One region of the Pseudomonas sp. SG20056 genome, then DNA from elsewhere that is predicted to be linked to it. Evidence: riboswitches for the same ligand, from Rfam matches in the RefSeq annotation. Region 1 holds a riboswitch; each other region holds the start of a gene.
What was found. Region 1 has a riboswitch for cobalamin ahead of RHP75_RS20935 (TonB-dependent receptor). Riboswitches for the same ligand answer to the same signal wherever they lie in the genome.
Positions count from the first base shown of each region.

Region 1 (3,696 bases):
CTGGCGGTCGAACAGGTTGTTCAGCTCCAGCCCCAGACGCACGTCCGCCAGCACTTGCCAGCCGATGTTGGCATCGACCACGGTGTAGCTCGGCAGCGTCACGTTGTTCGCCGTGTCGGCGTAGCGCGCATCGACATAACGCGCGCCGACACCGGCCTGCACCTGCTCGCTCAGCGCCTTGCTCAGCCACAGGTTGGCGGTGCGCCGTGGCACGTTGGTCGGCCGATTGCCGCTGCGGTCACCACCGGCTTCCGTGAAGTCGTCGTACTCGGCGCGCACCCACGCGGCGTTGGCCGACACCTGCCAGCCCTGCCCCAGCGCCAGCTCCAGGGTGGCTTCCAGGCCGTCGGACGACTGCTGGCCGATCTGCTCGGTCGACGCGGTCGGGGTGGCGCGGCTGAGCAGCTTCTCCTTGACGATATGGTAAGCAGCCAGCGTCCATTCGCCCTGGCCATTCCAGAACGCCTGCTTGAGGCCGATTTCGGTTTGCTTGGCCTCGCTCAGGTCGAACTGCTGCTGGGTCGGGTTGAGTGTCAGCAGGTTGCTCACGCCCTCGGTGCTAGTGGCATACTGACCATACAGCGACAGCTCGGGCGTGACCTCGAAGACCAAGCCGGCGCGCCAGTTATCGCCGCTGAGGCTGCGGTCCTTACGCGAGTCATCAACCAGGTTACTGCGGTCGATATGTACCTGATCGCGGCGCACACCGCTGACCAGCGACAGGCGCTCAGTCAGCTGGGTGCGGTTCTCGGCGAACAGCGAGAATTGCCGCGCCAGATTGCGTTCGCGCGGGCCGTACCCCAGTGGATCGGTGCTCTGGTACTGGCCACCACCGCTGCCGGCGAGCGGCACGCTGTCAGTAAAGCTGCTGGCAAAGTCGTGCTGACGGGCGAAGTGAATACGGTTGTAGTCCACGCCCACCACGCTGCGGCTATCCAGACCGAAAAGGGCGTGCTCCAGGGTGAAGGTCTGACGGTCGCCGACCTGCTCCTGGGTGTGCTTGATCTCGTAGAAATCGCTGCGCTTGACCTGATCACCCGGCTGCCAGCGGTAGGACTCAGCATTGCGCCAGTAGCGCTGGGTTTTGATGTAGTAGAGCTGGTTGCTGGCGCTCAGGGCATCGTTGATCCGCCAGTCGCTGACCAGTCGGGTGATCTGGTCGTTGTAGCGAATCTCGGCGTTATCGACGTTGTAATTGCTCTCGCGCAGGCTCTCGCGGTACTGGCCGGCGACCAGCGGCGTGCCCAGGTAGCGCTGCGGGTCCTGATCGCCCTGATCATGGGACAGGGTGAAACTCAGCGCATCGCTGGCATCCCAGCGCAGGGCCGCGCTCAACGCCTGGCTCTGCGACTCGCCGTCATCGACCCAGCCATTGCTGGCCTGCTGATTGAGGTTGAGCCGGTAGCTCAACGCATCGCTGAGCGAACCACCGCTGTCCAGCGCGGCCTGGCGGCGATCGTCGCTGCCGTAACCGAAGCGCAGCTGGTTGCTGATGGCGCCGGTAAAGGGCTTTTTCGGCACCACGTTGATCACCGCGCCGGTCGCGCCTTCGCCGTACAGCACCGAGGCCGGGCCGCGCAGCACGTCGACGCGCTCCACCGACCAGGTGTCGACCGGGAAGGTCACGGTGCCGGCCCCGACATACTGACGGGTGCCGTCGTACAGCTGCATGGTCGCGCTGTGCCCGGTAAAGCCGCGCGCCGACAGTGCGGTGCCGCCATTGCCGGGGCTGCCAATGCTGCTGATGCCAGGGGTGCGGGTGACCGCGTCCTGCACGCTGAGGTTGTTGCGCCCGCGCACCTGCGCGCCGCTCAGGCTGCTGGTGCTGGCAGGGGTTTGCAGGGCCGTCAGGCCCAAGCGCGAACCACTGCTGCTGGGCGTATGCAGATCGCTTTCGCCCTCCGCAGCAGCCTTGGCCTGAATGGTCGTGGCCGGCAAATTGACCGGGGACTCGCCCGCCACAGCCGTACCGGCCAGGCACAGGGCAAGGGAAACAGAGAGTTGAGACAGGGGATAGCGCGCCATGATGCTTCCATCGCAAAAGGGATAGGCACGGCAATCCCGATGGAAACGCGCAACAGCAAAACACGGGCGCACAGGCACCCACGATCGGCGTCAACGCCCGCCCACCGCGGGTTGCCAAACAGTTGGGAGTTGCCGCTGCATCACTGGCAGCGCACAACATCCCTAAGAACCTGTTTACGATTCCGCGAGCTAGAGCAATGCAAGGCAAAAAGAGGCAAGGAAGCGGAGTGTACTTTTGTACATGAGCATTCCGAGCCTGTTTTTAACGCAGCAGTGCCGACGCGCAGCAGATGGTAGACAGGTTCTAAGAATCAGGCCGGTCTCCGGGCTTACGAGGGTCATGAAGCCATCGCCTTCCCATGCAGAAACTGCACAGTGGCATCGTGATGACGTCGCTCGCTTACCGTTGCGGGGGCAGCGTCGGACTAGCCCAAAGGGCGCACCGACTTCCCGTTTAACCTCACGCACGGCGGCGTGAGACACCTGAAACGGCGCGGATATGACCATCCGCGCCAGCACAAGTCAAGACGTGAACTCGACAAGGCCGCCCGCTCAAGGACGAGGGTTACATCTGTGGGAGGCGCTTTAGCGGCGACTTCTGATAAGTGATAGAGCGGCTGTAGTCGCGGCTAAAGCCCCTCCCACACTCAGCTCTGATCAATGCGCAGCTCGGGCACGGCGCGGCCGGCCACCAGGCGCTCATCGACCAGGCGGATCAGCTCGGCTTCATCGCGCACGCGGAACCACTCACCGGCCGGATAAAGGCTGGCCGTCGGGCCCAGATCACAGGGGAACTGGCACTGCGTACGGGTGATATGCACGCCGCCTTCGCACTCCAGTTTGCCGGCGGCCTTGAGGCGCTGACGCAGGGTTTTCCACAGGTCCAGCGCACCGCGCCGGGTGCAGCGCGGGCCGTTGCACAACAGCAGGCGCTGCGCATGCGGCGGAATCTGCGACCAGGCGTGATGCCCCGGCACCGCGGCCACACCGACACAAGGCAGGTGCAGCTCGGGGCGCTCGATCAGCGCGCAGGCGGCCTCCACCGGCAAGCCCTCGGCCTGGCCAATCGCACTGGCGACAAACAGCTGATCGGGATTGGCCTGCTGGCCTAGCTCGCTGCGCAGCCAATCGAGGTGCGGGCTGCTGCTCTGCGGCTCCAGATCAATCACCAGCAACGGCCGCTCGCCCTCGGTAACCCGCTGCCAGAGCGGCGCATAGCCTGCGCTGGTATCGACGATATCGGCCAACGCCGCTTCCCCGCGCAGCTCAGCCAAGCGCCGGCGGAACAGCTCAGCAAACGCGCCCTCGGCCAGGTCAGGGCCGACAAACAGAATGCGGGCGTAAGGGGAAACGGACGTGGTCATGGCGGCCTCCAAAGCGGGGCGGCAGTCTAACAGGGGATTTTTTGCCTTGGGGGGCAACCGCTCGGCGGCCAACTTGCCCTATAACTGCAGCGCCTCGGTCAGCGCTTCGAGGCTAACAAACTCGCGGTCCACACTCGGCAAGAGCGGCCGGCGCAGCAGCAATACCGGCAAACCCAACTCGCGCGCCACCTGCAATTTCGGCTCGGTGGACTGGCTGCCACTGTTCTTGCTGATCAGCACATCGGTGCCCAGGCGAGCGAATAACGCGCGTTCCTCGTCCAGCGCGAACGGCCCGCGCGCCCCGATA
Region 1 is NZ_CP134499.1:4,440,888-4,444,583, forward strand. Features, by position in the region: gene RHP75_RS20935 (TonB-dependent receptor) at 1-2,025, opposite strand, end outside; cobalamin riboswitch at 2,322-2,527, opposite strand; gene RHP75_RS20940 ((2Fe-2S) ferredoxin domain-containing protein) at 2,673-3,389, opposite strand; gene RHP75_RS20945 (cobalt-precorrin-6A reductase) at 3,468-3,696, opposite strand, start outside.

Region 2 (3,696 bases), 750 kb from region 1:
CAGCGCGAGTGTCAGGTTGCCCTGCCAGCCGTACAGTTCCTGCTGGAGCGCCGCTTCGAACCCGTTTATGCGAGCGGTCTGCACGTTTTGCGGAATGAAGTTCTGGTCGAGAACAATCGCGTCCTGCAGGTCGATACGGTACAGCGATAGTTCCAGGGTGCCGGTTTCGCTGTAGCGGCTGCGCCACTGTGCCTCATAACTTTTGGATGTTTCTGGCTCCAGGTCCGGGTTGGCGCTCGCGGAGCAAAAGCCGCCGAAACAAAAGTCGGGGTAGTACAGGTCGTTGAAGGTCGGCGCGCGAAAGCCTTCGCTGTAGGACAGGATTAGGTCGTTGTCGTCATTGAATGGCACGGTCAGTGCGGCGTTCCAGGTGTTTTTACTGCCGAACTGCTGGTTCTTGTCATGACGCAGACCTAGCTCGGTTAAGAAGTATTCGGCGTTGTAGCTGTGCTGAATAAATGCCGCCTGATTCCAGCGCGAGTCCTCGACAAAGTCCGTGTCGCTACGCAGACGGTCTTCGTACCAGTCGGCGCCAAACAGCACCTGGTGGCGCTCGCTGAGGGTCAGAGTGTTCACCCAGTTAGCCGAGTCACGATAGGTGTTGAAGCTGTAGAGCGAGTCCGCACCAGCCTGTGGCTGGTCGTTGCCAGTGTCGCGCTTGTCCTCGCTGTGGCCGATTTCCAGGCGGCTATTCCAGGCTTCGCTGAGATTGGCATCGATGTAGCTGGACAGGCTGCTGAGCTGGAAGTCCGTAGTGGGCAGTGACGTGCTGAAGATGTCCTCAAACTCGCTCTGGCCGCGCTGGTCGAGGGCGCTGAAGCCGATCTTCAGATCGTCATTGAAGCGATGCGAGAGATTCAGGCTCAGCGATTTATTGCGGTAGGCATCGTCATCGCCATTGGCACCGAAGTTATCGCGCGTGGCGTCGATCCCCTGGGTTTCATCGAGTGCAGCCCCCAGGTTGAAGTGAGTCCGCGCGTCGCCGCCGGACACGCCAAGGCTGCGCTCGAAGGTCTGGTTGCTACCGACGCCAAGGCGCACATAAGGCTTGAGGCCGTCGCCACTGCCTTGGCGAGTGAAAATCTGTACGACGCCACCGATGGCATCGGAGCCATACAGCGCCGAACGCGCGCCGCGCACGACTTCAATGCGTTCGATCTGCTCCGGGCTGAGAAACTCCAGGCTGCTGGTGCCGCTGGACGCGGCAGAAATACGTTGGCCGTCTACCAGAACCAGGGTTTGCGCGGTTGAGGTGCCGCGCACAAACAGGCCGGTCTGGCTGCCTGCGCCGCCGGTACGGCTGACACTGACGCCGGGTACGCGCTCAAGTAACTCAGCCACGCTACGCACTTGCAGGCGTTCTATGTCCTTGCGGGTGAATACTGTGGTTGCAGCTGTAGTCTGCTGGACCGGTTCGGCATGACGCCCGGAGGTCACAACCAATGGCTGCAACTCAAGTGGATCTGCATGAGTAGCCAGCGGCATCAGCGCCACAGCCAGGGCAAGACGGGACAATTTCACGTAGAGAATCCTCAAAAGGTCGAACGACTTTTGAGGAGGGCAGGGGCAAGAACGGGCGCGCGAACGCAGCCTGAGCTTGACGGTGATGCCCTCCGCAACACCAGTCACATCCAGCAAGGCCGGTCTCCGGGCTCTCGACGTGCGCCGCCTCGCCTTCCCGGGATAACCCAGTGGCGTTGAGGTGACGTGCAGAACGGTTCTGCGGTCGATTACCGTTGCGGGGGCAGCGCCGGGATGGTTCCTCAGAACGCACCGGCTTCCCGTTTAACGCCGCTTCATTGTGGAAGGGCGCACCTTGGCGGAAGTAAAACGCCGCGCACCTTAATGCGCGGTTGGATGAATTACAAGCAAGCCTGATTTAGCTCTGGATGAGCGGTATTCATGCAGAAACGCTGTCGAGGCGCGCACGGACGGAAGCTTCGATACCGGCGGCATCCAGCCCGCACTCAGCGAGCATTTGCGCCGGTTTGGCGTGCTCGACGTAATAGTCCGGCAGGCCCAGATGCAGCACGGGTTTGAGGATGCCAGCGTGGGCGAGGAACTCGCTGACCGCACTGCCGGCACCGCCCATCACGCTGTTCTCTTCGATGGTCACCAGCAGTTCGTGACTGGCCGCCAGCTGGCGTACCAATGCCTCATCCAGCGGTTTGACGAAGCGCATATCGACCACGGTGGCGTCGAGTGCCTCGCCCACCTTGAGCGCCTCACTCAGCTGTACGCCGAATACCAGCAGGGCCGCTTGGCTGCCTTGGCGCCGAACGATGCCCTTGCCGATTTCCAGTGGCTCCAGGCCAGGCTCGATGGCCGCATTCGGGCCGCTGCCGCGTGGGTAGCGTACCGCTGCCGGGCCATCGAACAGATGGCCGGTGGTGAGCATGCGGCGCAGCTCGTTTTCATCGCTCGGCGTCATCACCAGCATGCCGGGGATGCAGCGCAGGTAGGAAATGTCGAAGCTGCCAGCGTGGGTCGGGCCGTCTTCGCCGACCAGGCCGGCGCGGTCGATGGCGAACAGTACGTCGAGGTGCTGCACAGCCACGTCGTGAATCAGTTGGTCGTAGGCGCGCTGCAGGAAGGTCGAATAGATCGCCACCACCGGCTTGGCGCCATCGCAGGCCATGCCGGCCGCCAGGGTCACCGCATGCTGTTCGGCGATGGCTACGTCGAAATAGCGCTCGGGATAGCGCTCGCTAAAGGCCACCAGATCCGAGCCTTCCTTCATTGCTGGAGTAATGCCGACCAGGCGCGGGTCTGCCGCGGCCATATCGCACAGCCATTGGCCAAATACGCTGGAGTATTTCGGGCCGGCGGCCTGCTTGGGTTGTGCTGCTGGTGCGTTGATAGGCTCCAGCTTGGTGATCGCGTGGTAGCCAATCGGGTCGGCTTCGGCCGGGGCGAAGCCCTTGCCCTTCTTGGTCACTACATGGAGAAACTGCGGGCCGTCGAGGTCGCGCATATTGCGCAGGGTGGCCAGCAGGGTCGGCAGGTCGTGGCCGTCGATCGGGCCGATATAGTTCCAGCCCAGCTCCTCGAACAGGGTGCCGGGTACCAGCATGCCCTTGGCGTGTTCTTCGGTCTTGCGCGCGATTTCCCAGGCGCCCGGCAGGCGCGAGAGGATCTTCTTGCTGCCCTCGCGCATGCTGGCGTAGGTGCGGCTGGAGAGGATCTTGGCCAGGTAGTTGGACAGGCCGCCGACGTTCTTGGAGATCGACATATCGTTGTCGTTGAGGATCACCAGCATATTGGCGTTGACGTCGCTGGCGTGGTTCAGCGCCTCGAAAGCCATGCCTGCGGTCAGGGCGCCATCGCCGATCACCGCTACGCTCTTGCGTTTGCTGCCTTGGATGCGTGCGGCGATGGCCATGCCCAGGGCGGCGCTGATGCTGGTGCTGGAGTGGCCGACGCCAAAGGTGTCGTACTCACTTTCCGAGCGGCGCGGGAAGGCGGCGATGCCGTCCTTCTGCCGCAGGCTGCCCATCTGCTCGCGGCGCCCGGTGAGGATCTTGTGTGGGTAGGCTTGATGGCCGACGTCCCACACCAGGCGATCATCCGGGGTGTCGAAGACGTAATGCAGGGCCACGGTCAGCTCGATCACGCCGAGGCCCGCGCCGAAATGCCCGCCGGTCTGCCCGACCGTATACAACAGGTACTGGCGCAGCTCGTCGGCCAGGGTTTCCA
Region 2 is NZ_CP134499.1:704,642-708,337, forward strand. Features, by position in the region: gene RHP75_RS03450 (TonB-dependent receptor domain-containing protein) at 1-1,521, opposite strand, end outside; cobalamin riboswitch at 1,621-1,834, opposite strand; gene dxs (1-deoxy-D-xylulose-5-phosphate synthase) at 1,901-3,696, opposite strand, start outside.
Region 2: linked by a shared signal. The riboswitch ahead of RHP75_RS03450 (TonB-dependent receptor domain-containing protein) and the one ahead of RHP75_RS20935 (TonB-dependent receptor) in region 1 are both predicted to bind cobalamin.

Region 3 (3,696 bases), 2.0 Mb from region 1:
CTGGGGCGTGCCCAGGTGCGTTTGGGCGACCAGCAGAGTGATTGGTCGCAATTGCATTCGGCTTCGGTTAGCGAGCTGCGCGCGCGTGAGCTGCCACTGAGTCTGATTGCGGCTCAGCAAACAGCGGTACTGCCGGTGCTGCGGCCGATTGATGTGCCTTTGGCGCCGCCGGTGCAGAGCTATGTCGATGCGATCAACCTGGCGCTGGACAACGCCCGCGACAAGGAAATCATCATCTATGTGCATGGTGCCAAGGTGGATTTCGCCAATGCCTGTGAACTGACGGGCGAGCTGGTACATTTTGCCGGGCGCGACTTTGTCGGTCTGGCGTTCGACTGGCCGTCACACCAGAACATTGCCAGCTATCTGCTCGGCATTGATGTGAATCGCGCTCGTGATTCTAGCCAGGCGTTGGCGCAGTTGATCGAACTGCTGGCGCGGCATACCGCTGCCGAGCGGATCAACCTGATCGCCTATAGCGCCGGTGGGCGCGTGGCATCTCTGGCGTTGCAGACGTTCCAGAATCGTCATCCGGATTTGAATACCGCGCAGTTGCAGGCGCGTTATCGGATTGGCGCAGTGGTGTTTGCCGCTGCGGATGTCCCCGAGGAAGTATTTGAGGGGCGTCTGCCGGCAATCAGTCGCGTCGCTGAGCAGGTGATGATCACTGTGTCCGATCAGGACGAGGCACTGGATTACGCGCAGCGCCTGATGCCTGGTGGCGCACGGATTGGCAGCAGTCGGGCCGAGCAGAGCCTGCACCAGTTCACCCGCAGGCGGCACTTGAACAATGTCACTCTGCTGGATGTGTCCGGTAATAGCAGCGAGCGCGGCTTTGATATCGTCGGGCATCACTACTGGTACCGTCACCCCTGGGTCAGCAGTGATGTGATCTTGCTGCTGCGTACCAACCTGCCGCCGGATCAGCGGGCGCTCTCTGTCACCGAGCACCCGGCAGTCTGGTACATGAATACTGACTACCCGCTGACGGTACGTGAAGCAACCCGGCGGGTACTCAAGGGGCAGTGGTAGGTGTTCTGGTCTGGCCTTAAGTGACGAAACATGCAGCTTGGTGCCAGCAGGATGTAAGTCTGGATATGGCTAGTAAAAACCAACGGATAGCGAATGAGGAATCAGCATGTTCACCCCTAAGCGTTTTGCCATTTTGGCTCTGCTCGGCCTGCCGTTAGCGACCCTGCAGGCGGCTGAGCCAGCGTTCAGCTGTGCCAAGGTAGCGGCTGGCAGTATCGAGGAGCTGATTTGTCAGACGCCTGCTCTGGCCGAACTTGATCAGAAAATGGCGAGTGTTTATCAGCAGGCTTCGGCCAAGGCCGAAAATCAGCATCCTCCTGTACTCAAGGCTGAGCAGAGAGGTTGGATAAAAGGCCGCAATGACTGCTGGAAGGCCGCTGACCGTGAGCAGTGTGTAGCCGAGAGCTATCGCCTGCGGATTGCCGAATTGCAGGCGCGCTACGCGTTACTGAAAGGGACCGGTCCGGTGCATTTTCAATGCGATGACCTGCCAGCCAAGGAAGTCATCGTCACCTACTACCCCACCGAGCCTGGGACCCTGCTGGCCGAGTTTGCTGACAGCGTGGCGCTGATGTACCAGCAACCTGCAGCCAGCGGCAGCAAATATCAGGGGCGCAACGAATCATTCTGGGAGCACCAGGGTGAGGCGAGCGTGGTGTGGGGCTATGGCTCGCCCGAGATGAAGTGTCAGGCCAAGTAATCCTGGTGGCTTAAGCAGTCTGCGCCAAATGGCGCATTCGTTTGACGCTTAATCATGAACTCTCTAACCTTCGCGCCTTGTAGCAGGTGCCCCCAACGCATTGCGTGTGCGGGGTGAAACAGGGAAGTCGGTGCGCTGTGCGTGTGAACGCCCGCTATTCCGACGCTGCCCCCGCAACGGTAAGTGAGTCAAACGCCGCAAGAGCCACTGTGCGTGATGCATGGGAAGGTGCGGTCGTGAGCCATTCGGCTCGCTCACAAGCCCGGAGACCGGCCTGCTGCAGTCCACGGCATCGCGGAGGGCGATGGCTGGCGTGTGGTGTGCGCTGTGCGCAGGCCCGCGCTTTCCCTATCCCCGCATGCTTTTTCAAGCCAGATCGCCCTGTGGCGGTGGAGCAGTGCGATGACTGAATCGATTGAACGTGACGCCCGGCACAAGGCGCGCATGGCCCGCAAGAAAGCCCTTATCGATGAAAAGATTGCCCAGGCCCAGGATGAGTATGGCCTGCTGCTGGTGCACAGCGGCAATGGCAAGGGCAAGAGCAGCAGCGCCTTCGGCATGGTCGCCCGCGCCCTGGGCCACGGCCTCAAGGTGGGCGTGGTGCAATTTATCAAGGGTGCAGCCAGCACTGGCGAAGAAGCCTTCTTTCGCCGTTTTCCCGATGAAGTCAGCTACCACGTGATGGGCGAGGGCTTTACCTGGGAGACCCAGGATCGCCAGCGTGATATCGACAAGGCGCGCGAAGCCTGGACGGTGGCGGCGCAGCTGCTGAATGACCCGGCCATCGGTCTGGTGGTGCTCGACGAGCTGAATATCGCTCTGAAATACGGATATCTGGAACTCGACGCGGTGCTCGCCGATATCGAGGCGCGGCCGCTGCTACAGCATGTGGTAGTAACTGGTCGGGGCGCGTTGCCGGGCATGATCGAGGCCGCGGATACCGTGACCGAGATGAGCCTGGTCAAGCATGCGTTCAAGGCCGGGGTTAAGGCGCAGAAGGGTGTGGAGTTTTGAACAGCGCCCGCTCATGCCCCGCGTTATTGATCGCGGCACCGGCCTCCGGTCAGGGTAAAACCACGGTCACCGCGGCCTTGGCGCGCTTGCATGCACGCCAGGGCAAGCGCGTGCGGGTGTTCAAATGCGGCCCGGACTTTCTTGACCCGATGATTCTCGCTCGCGCCAGCGGTGCGCCGGTGTATCAGCTCGACCTGTGGATGGTCGGTGAAGCCGAGAGCCGTCGTCTGCTCTGGGAGGCGGCGGGTGAGGCTGACCTGATTCTGATTGAAGGGGTGATGGGCCTGTTCGATGGTACGCCTTCGGCAGCCGATCTGGCCCGGCACTTTGGTGTGCCGGTGCTAGCGGTGATCGACGGTTCGGCCATGGCGCAGACCTTCGGCGCCATGGCGCATGGCCTGGCGACCTTCCAGGCGGATCTGCCGTTTTCTGGCGTGCTCGGTAACCGGGTTGGCAGTGTGCGGCATGGCGAGATCCTGCGTGATGTGCTGCCGGCCTCGATCCGCTGGTACGGCGCATTACCACGCAGCGCCGAGGTCGGTTTACCGAGCCGCCATCTCGGCCTGGTTCAGGCGGGCGAACTGCTCGACCTGGATGCCCGTCTGGACGCCGCCGCCGATGCTTTGGCTGCCAGTGCCGATACCAGTCTGCCGCCGCCAGTCAGCTTCGCCGCACCAGAGCAGGCAAGGCCCGCGCAATTGCTCAAGGATGTGCGGATTGGCGTAGCACGCGACAGCGCTTTTGCCTTTCTCTATCAGGCCAACCTCGATTTGCTGCGCGAACTGGGTGCCGAATTGCAGTTCTTTTCGCCGCTTACAGATGAGCAGTTGCCGGATGTCGACAGCCTGTACCTGCCCGGCGGTTACCCAGAGCTGCATCTGGAGCAACTTGAAGCCAACCAGGCTATGGCCGAGGCAATCCGCGCTCACCACGAGGCAGGCAAACCGATC
Region 3 is NZ_CP134499.1:1,907,706-1,911,401, forward strand. Features, by position in the region: gene RHP75_RS09255 (alpha/beta hydrolase) at 1-1,032, shown strand, start outside; gene RHP75_RS09260 (MliC family protein) at 1,139-1,732, shown strand; cobalamin riboswitch at 1,800-2,025, shown strand; gene cobO (cob(I)yrinic acid a,c-diamide adenosyltransferase) at 2,135-2,746, shown strand; gene RHP75_RS09270 (cobyrinate a,c-diamide synthase) at 2,743-3,696, shown strand, end outside.
Region 3: linked by a shared signal. The riboswitch ahead of cobO (cob(I)yrinic acid a,c-diamide adenosyltransferase) and the one ahead of RHP75_RS20935 (TonB-dependent receptor) in region 1 are both predicted to bind cobalamin.

Region 4 (3,696 bases), 820 kb from region 1:
CAATTGCCCGTAGAGGAGCCTCAGCCATGAATGCCAGCCAACACGCCGAAACCCATGAAGTGTTCAATCAGGTGCCGCCGCTGGACGGTGCCAACCTGTACCGCGTTGACCTGCCGCTGCAGGAGTGGACCAAGCGCTTTGGCGGTGGCTGGGCTGCGCAGCGCCTGGATGTGTATGGCAGCCTGGCGGGCGGCGAGCTGATGGCCGCAGGCTTTCTCGCTAACGAGAACAAGCCGGTGTTCAAGAGCCACGACCGCTACGGTCATCGCGCCGATCTAGTGGAGTTTCACCCGGCCTATCACCAGTTGATGAGTGCAGCCATCGAGCATGGCTTGCCGTCCATGCCCTGGACCGACCCGCGCGCCGGCGCCCAGGTGGCACGCGCCGCCATGAGTTACCTGCACAGTCAGGCCGAAGCGGGCAGCGGTTGCCCGCTGACCATGACCTTTGCCAGCGTGCCCGCACTCAAGCTACAGGCCGATGTGGCCGAGAAGTGGTTGCCGAAAATTCTGTCTACCCAGTACGACCCGCGCAACCTGCCAATCGAGCAGAAAAGCGGCGCGACCATCGGCATGGCCATGACCGAAAAGCAGGGCGGCACCGATGTGCGCGCCAACACCACGCGCGCCTACCCGGTGGGCCTCGGTGGTCCCGGTCAGGCTTATGAGCTGGTGGGGCACAAGTGGTTCTGCTCGGCGCCGATGTGTGATGCCTTTCTGACCCTGGCGTATACCGCCAAGGGCCTGACCTGCTTTCTGCTACCGCGCCACCGGCCGGACGGCACGCGCAACGAGTTCTATATCCAGCGCCTGAAAAACAAGCTGGGTAACTGGTCGAACGCCTCCAGTGAAGTGGAGTTTCGCGGTGCGCTGGCCTGGATGGTTGGTGAAGAAGGCCGTGGCGTGCCGACCATTATCGAGATGGTCGCGCTGACCCGTTTCGACTGCATGATTGGCTCCAGCGCGCTGATGCGTCAGGCCCTGACCCAGGCCTCACACCACTGCGCTCATCGCCAGGTGGGCGGTCGTGTACTCAGCGAGCAGCCGCTGATGCAGAACGTACTGGCTGATCTGGCCCTGGAAAGCGAAGCGGCCCTGGCGCTGACCATGCGCATGGGCAAGGCGCTGGATAACCCGCACGATGAGCAGGAAGACAAGTTCGCCCGCCTGGTCACCGCCGTGGGCAAGTATTGGATCTGCAAACGCGCGCCGGCCATGATCAACGAGGCCGCCGAGTGCATGGGTGGCGCGGGGTATGTCGAGGACACCATCCTGCCAAGGCTGTACCGCGAAGCACCGGTCAACTCGACCTGGGAAGGTTCGGGTAACGTGCAGTGCCTGGACGTGTTGCGCGCACTGTCCAAGGAGCCGGGCGTGCTTGATGCGCTGTTTGCCGAGCTGGGCGACGGTCATGGTGAAGCGCGGTTGAAAGCCCATATCACGCAATTGCAGGCGGATTTCCGTGACACCGCCGATATTCAGTATCGCGCCCGTCAGCTCACCGAAGACGTGGCCCTGGCGCTGCAGGCCAAGCTGTTGCTGGAAGCCGGTAATGCGGCCGTGTCGGACGCCTTTATCGCCAGCCGTCTGGGCGGGCAGGGCGGGCGGGTCTACGGCACCTTGCCGCGTGGGGTGAATGTCGAGGCGCTGGTTGCGCGCAGTACGCCGCACCTGATCTGAGGCCTGAACATGCACAGCAGTCTGTTTGAGCGCTTAAAGGTCTGGCTGACCGGCGATATTGCAGCGGATTACGGTATCTCCCTGCTGCAGGCCGTCGCCGGGGTGGCGAGCTTCAGCAGTCAGCCGCCGGCCGTGCACTTCAATCCACTCGGCGGTGTGCATGGCGGCTACACCGCCACGCTGTTCGATGCGGCGTTGGGGTTGGCGGTGTATTCGCAGGCTAGTGCTGAGGAGGTCTACGTGACCGCCAGCCTGCAGGTGAATTACCTGCGCCCGATTGGTCTTGCCGCCTTGCCGCTGCATACCGAGGCCTGCGTGCAGCAGCGCGAAGGGCGACAGGTCGCGGTGCAGGCCACGCTGCATGATGCCCAGGGGCAACTGTGCGCCAATGCCAGTGCGGTATTCACTTGCTTGCGTCATACGGCGTCAGGCGCTACTGAGTCCGTTGGGCTAGCTGCGCGGTAAACGCCGGGCCTCTGTCATTTCTCGTGGCCGCCGGGTAAGGTGGCCGCCGATGGTTCCAGCTCGTGTGGTGCGACTGGATGAAAAGGGAACAGGGTGAAGCGCTCGTCGCCAATGCCCTGGCTGCCCCCGCAACTGTAAACGGCGAGCGACGCCCAGATGCCACTGACCGTAAGGTTGGGAAGGCGGGTGGCGCATCAAGCCGTGAGCCAGGAGACCTGCCATCGAAGCCGGGCGCTTATGCCCATCCCCTCAATCCGGATCATCGCGCGGTGGGCGCGGTACAGGAATCGCTATGCACATCGAACCAGAAGTCGTTACTGGCGCCAAAATTTTCCTCAGTTATGCAACAGCCGCAGGTGCCTTTGGCCTCTGCGCCAAACTTGCCCTCGATAACGTACGCAGCAACGGTGGCGCTGCCGCCCTGGCTTTGCGTAGCTTGCTGACCACTGCCTTGGTGTTCTGCTTCTTCGAGGTCTTTCCGCATCATGCGGTCGGGGTTTCCGAGGTACACCTGATCCTCGGCTCGACCCTGTTGCTGCTGTTTGGCGCTGGCGCAACGGCGATTGGTTTGGCCGCAGGCCTGCTGTTGCAGGGGCTGCTGTTTGCCCAGTTTGACCTGCCGCAGTACGGCATGAACGTCACCACGCTGCTGGTGCCGCTGTGGGCGATCAGTGTGCTGGCCAAGCGCATCATTGCACCGGGTACTGCTTATGTTGATCTCTCCTACAAGCAGGCGCTGGCGCTGTCGACGGCCTATCAGGGCGGCATTGTCGCTTGGGTCGGTTTCTGGGCGTTCTACGGCAACGGTTTCTCCGCTGAGAACCTGATGGCCGTGGGCAGTTTCGGCCTGGCCTATATGAGCGTGATCCTCATCGAACCGCTGGTTGATCTCGGTGTGCTGGCCGCTGCCAAGGCGCTGTCCGCGTATAGCCGTGGGCCGCTGTTCAACACGCGTCTGCATCAGCCGGCCTGATTGATTACTGGCGACGCTGCCAGATCAGCTTGCCGGTATTGCTCTCAGTGACCAGGTACTGGTCACTAAAGCGATAGTAGGCGGCAGGCTGATAGTCACTGCGGCCCTGCATCTGCACTTCCAACAGGCCGTTGTTACTCTGCCAGCGGCCGCTGTATTGCAGCTCGCCAGGGCTGTCGTAGTTCCAGTCGGCGCCACCTGCCACGCTACGTGTCCATTGTGAAACGCTGCCGTCGCCCTGCAGTTGCAGGATCATCTGGGTGGTCATGGAGGCGAAATTGGCGCCGCCGCTGTTGATGATCTTTTCGTGCACCCAGGTGCCGATCAGCGCCGGGTCGCGTGTGGCGTTGTTGCTTGGGCTGTTAGCTTGAGCGGTTGCGGCTGCACTGAGGTTCTGCCGGTGAAACAGCGCCTTGCGTTCCAGGGTGGCCCCGGTAGTCGGGTTACGTGCGGCAATATGAGCGTTGAGCATGCCATTGGCGTAGGTGGCATTCATATTGGCAATCAGCTGCCCAGATTGCGCTTCGCTGATCTGCGCGCGGAGCAACTGGCCGTCAAAGTTGCCGCTGATTTGCAGGC
Region 4 is NZ_CP134499.1:3,619,282-3,622,977, reverse strand. Features, by position in the region: gene RHP75_RS17265 (TetR/AcrR family transcriptional regulator) at 1-30, shown strand, start outside; gene RHP75_RS17260 (acyl-CoA dehydrogenase family protein) at 27-1,679, shown strand; gene RHP75_RS17255 (PaaI family thioesterase) at 1,689-2,144, shown strand; cobalamin riboswitch at 2,178-2,382, shown strand; gene RHP75_RS17250 (energy-coupling factor ABC transporter permease) at 2,437-3,117, shown strand; gene RHP75_RS17245 (hypothetical protein) at 3,122-3,696, opposite strand, start outside.
Region 4: linked by a shared signal. The riboswitch ahead of RHP75_RS17250 (energy-coupling factor ABC transporter permease) and the one ahead of RHP75_RS20935 (TonB-dependent receptor) in region 1 are both predicted to bind cobalamin.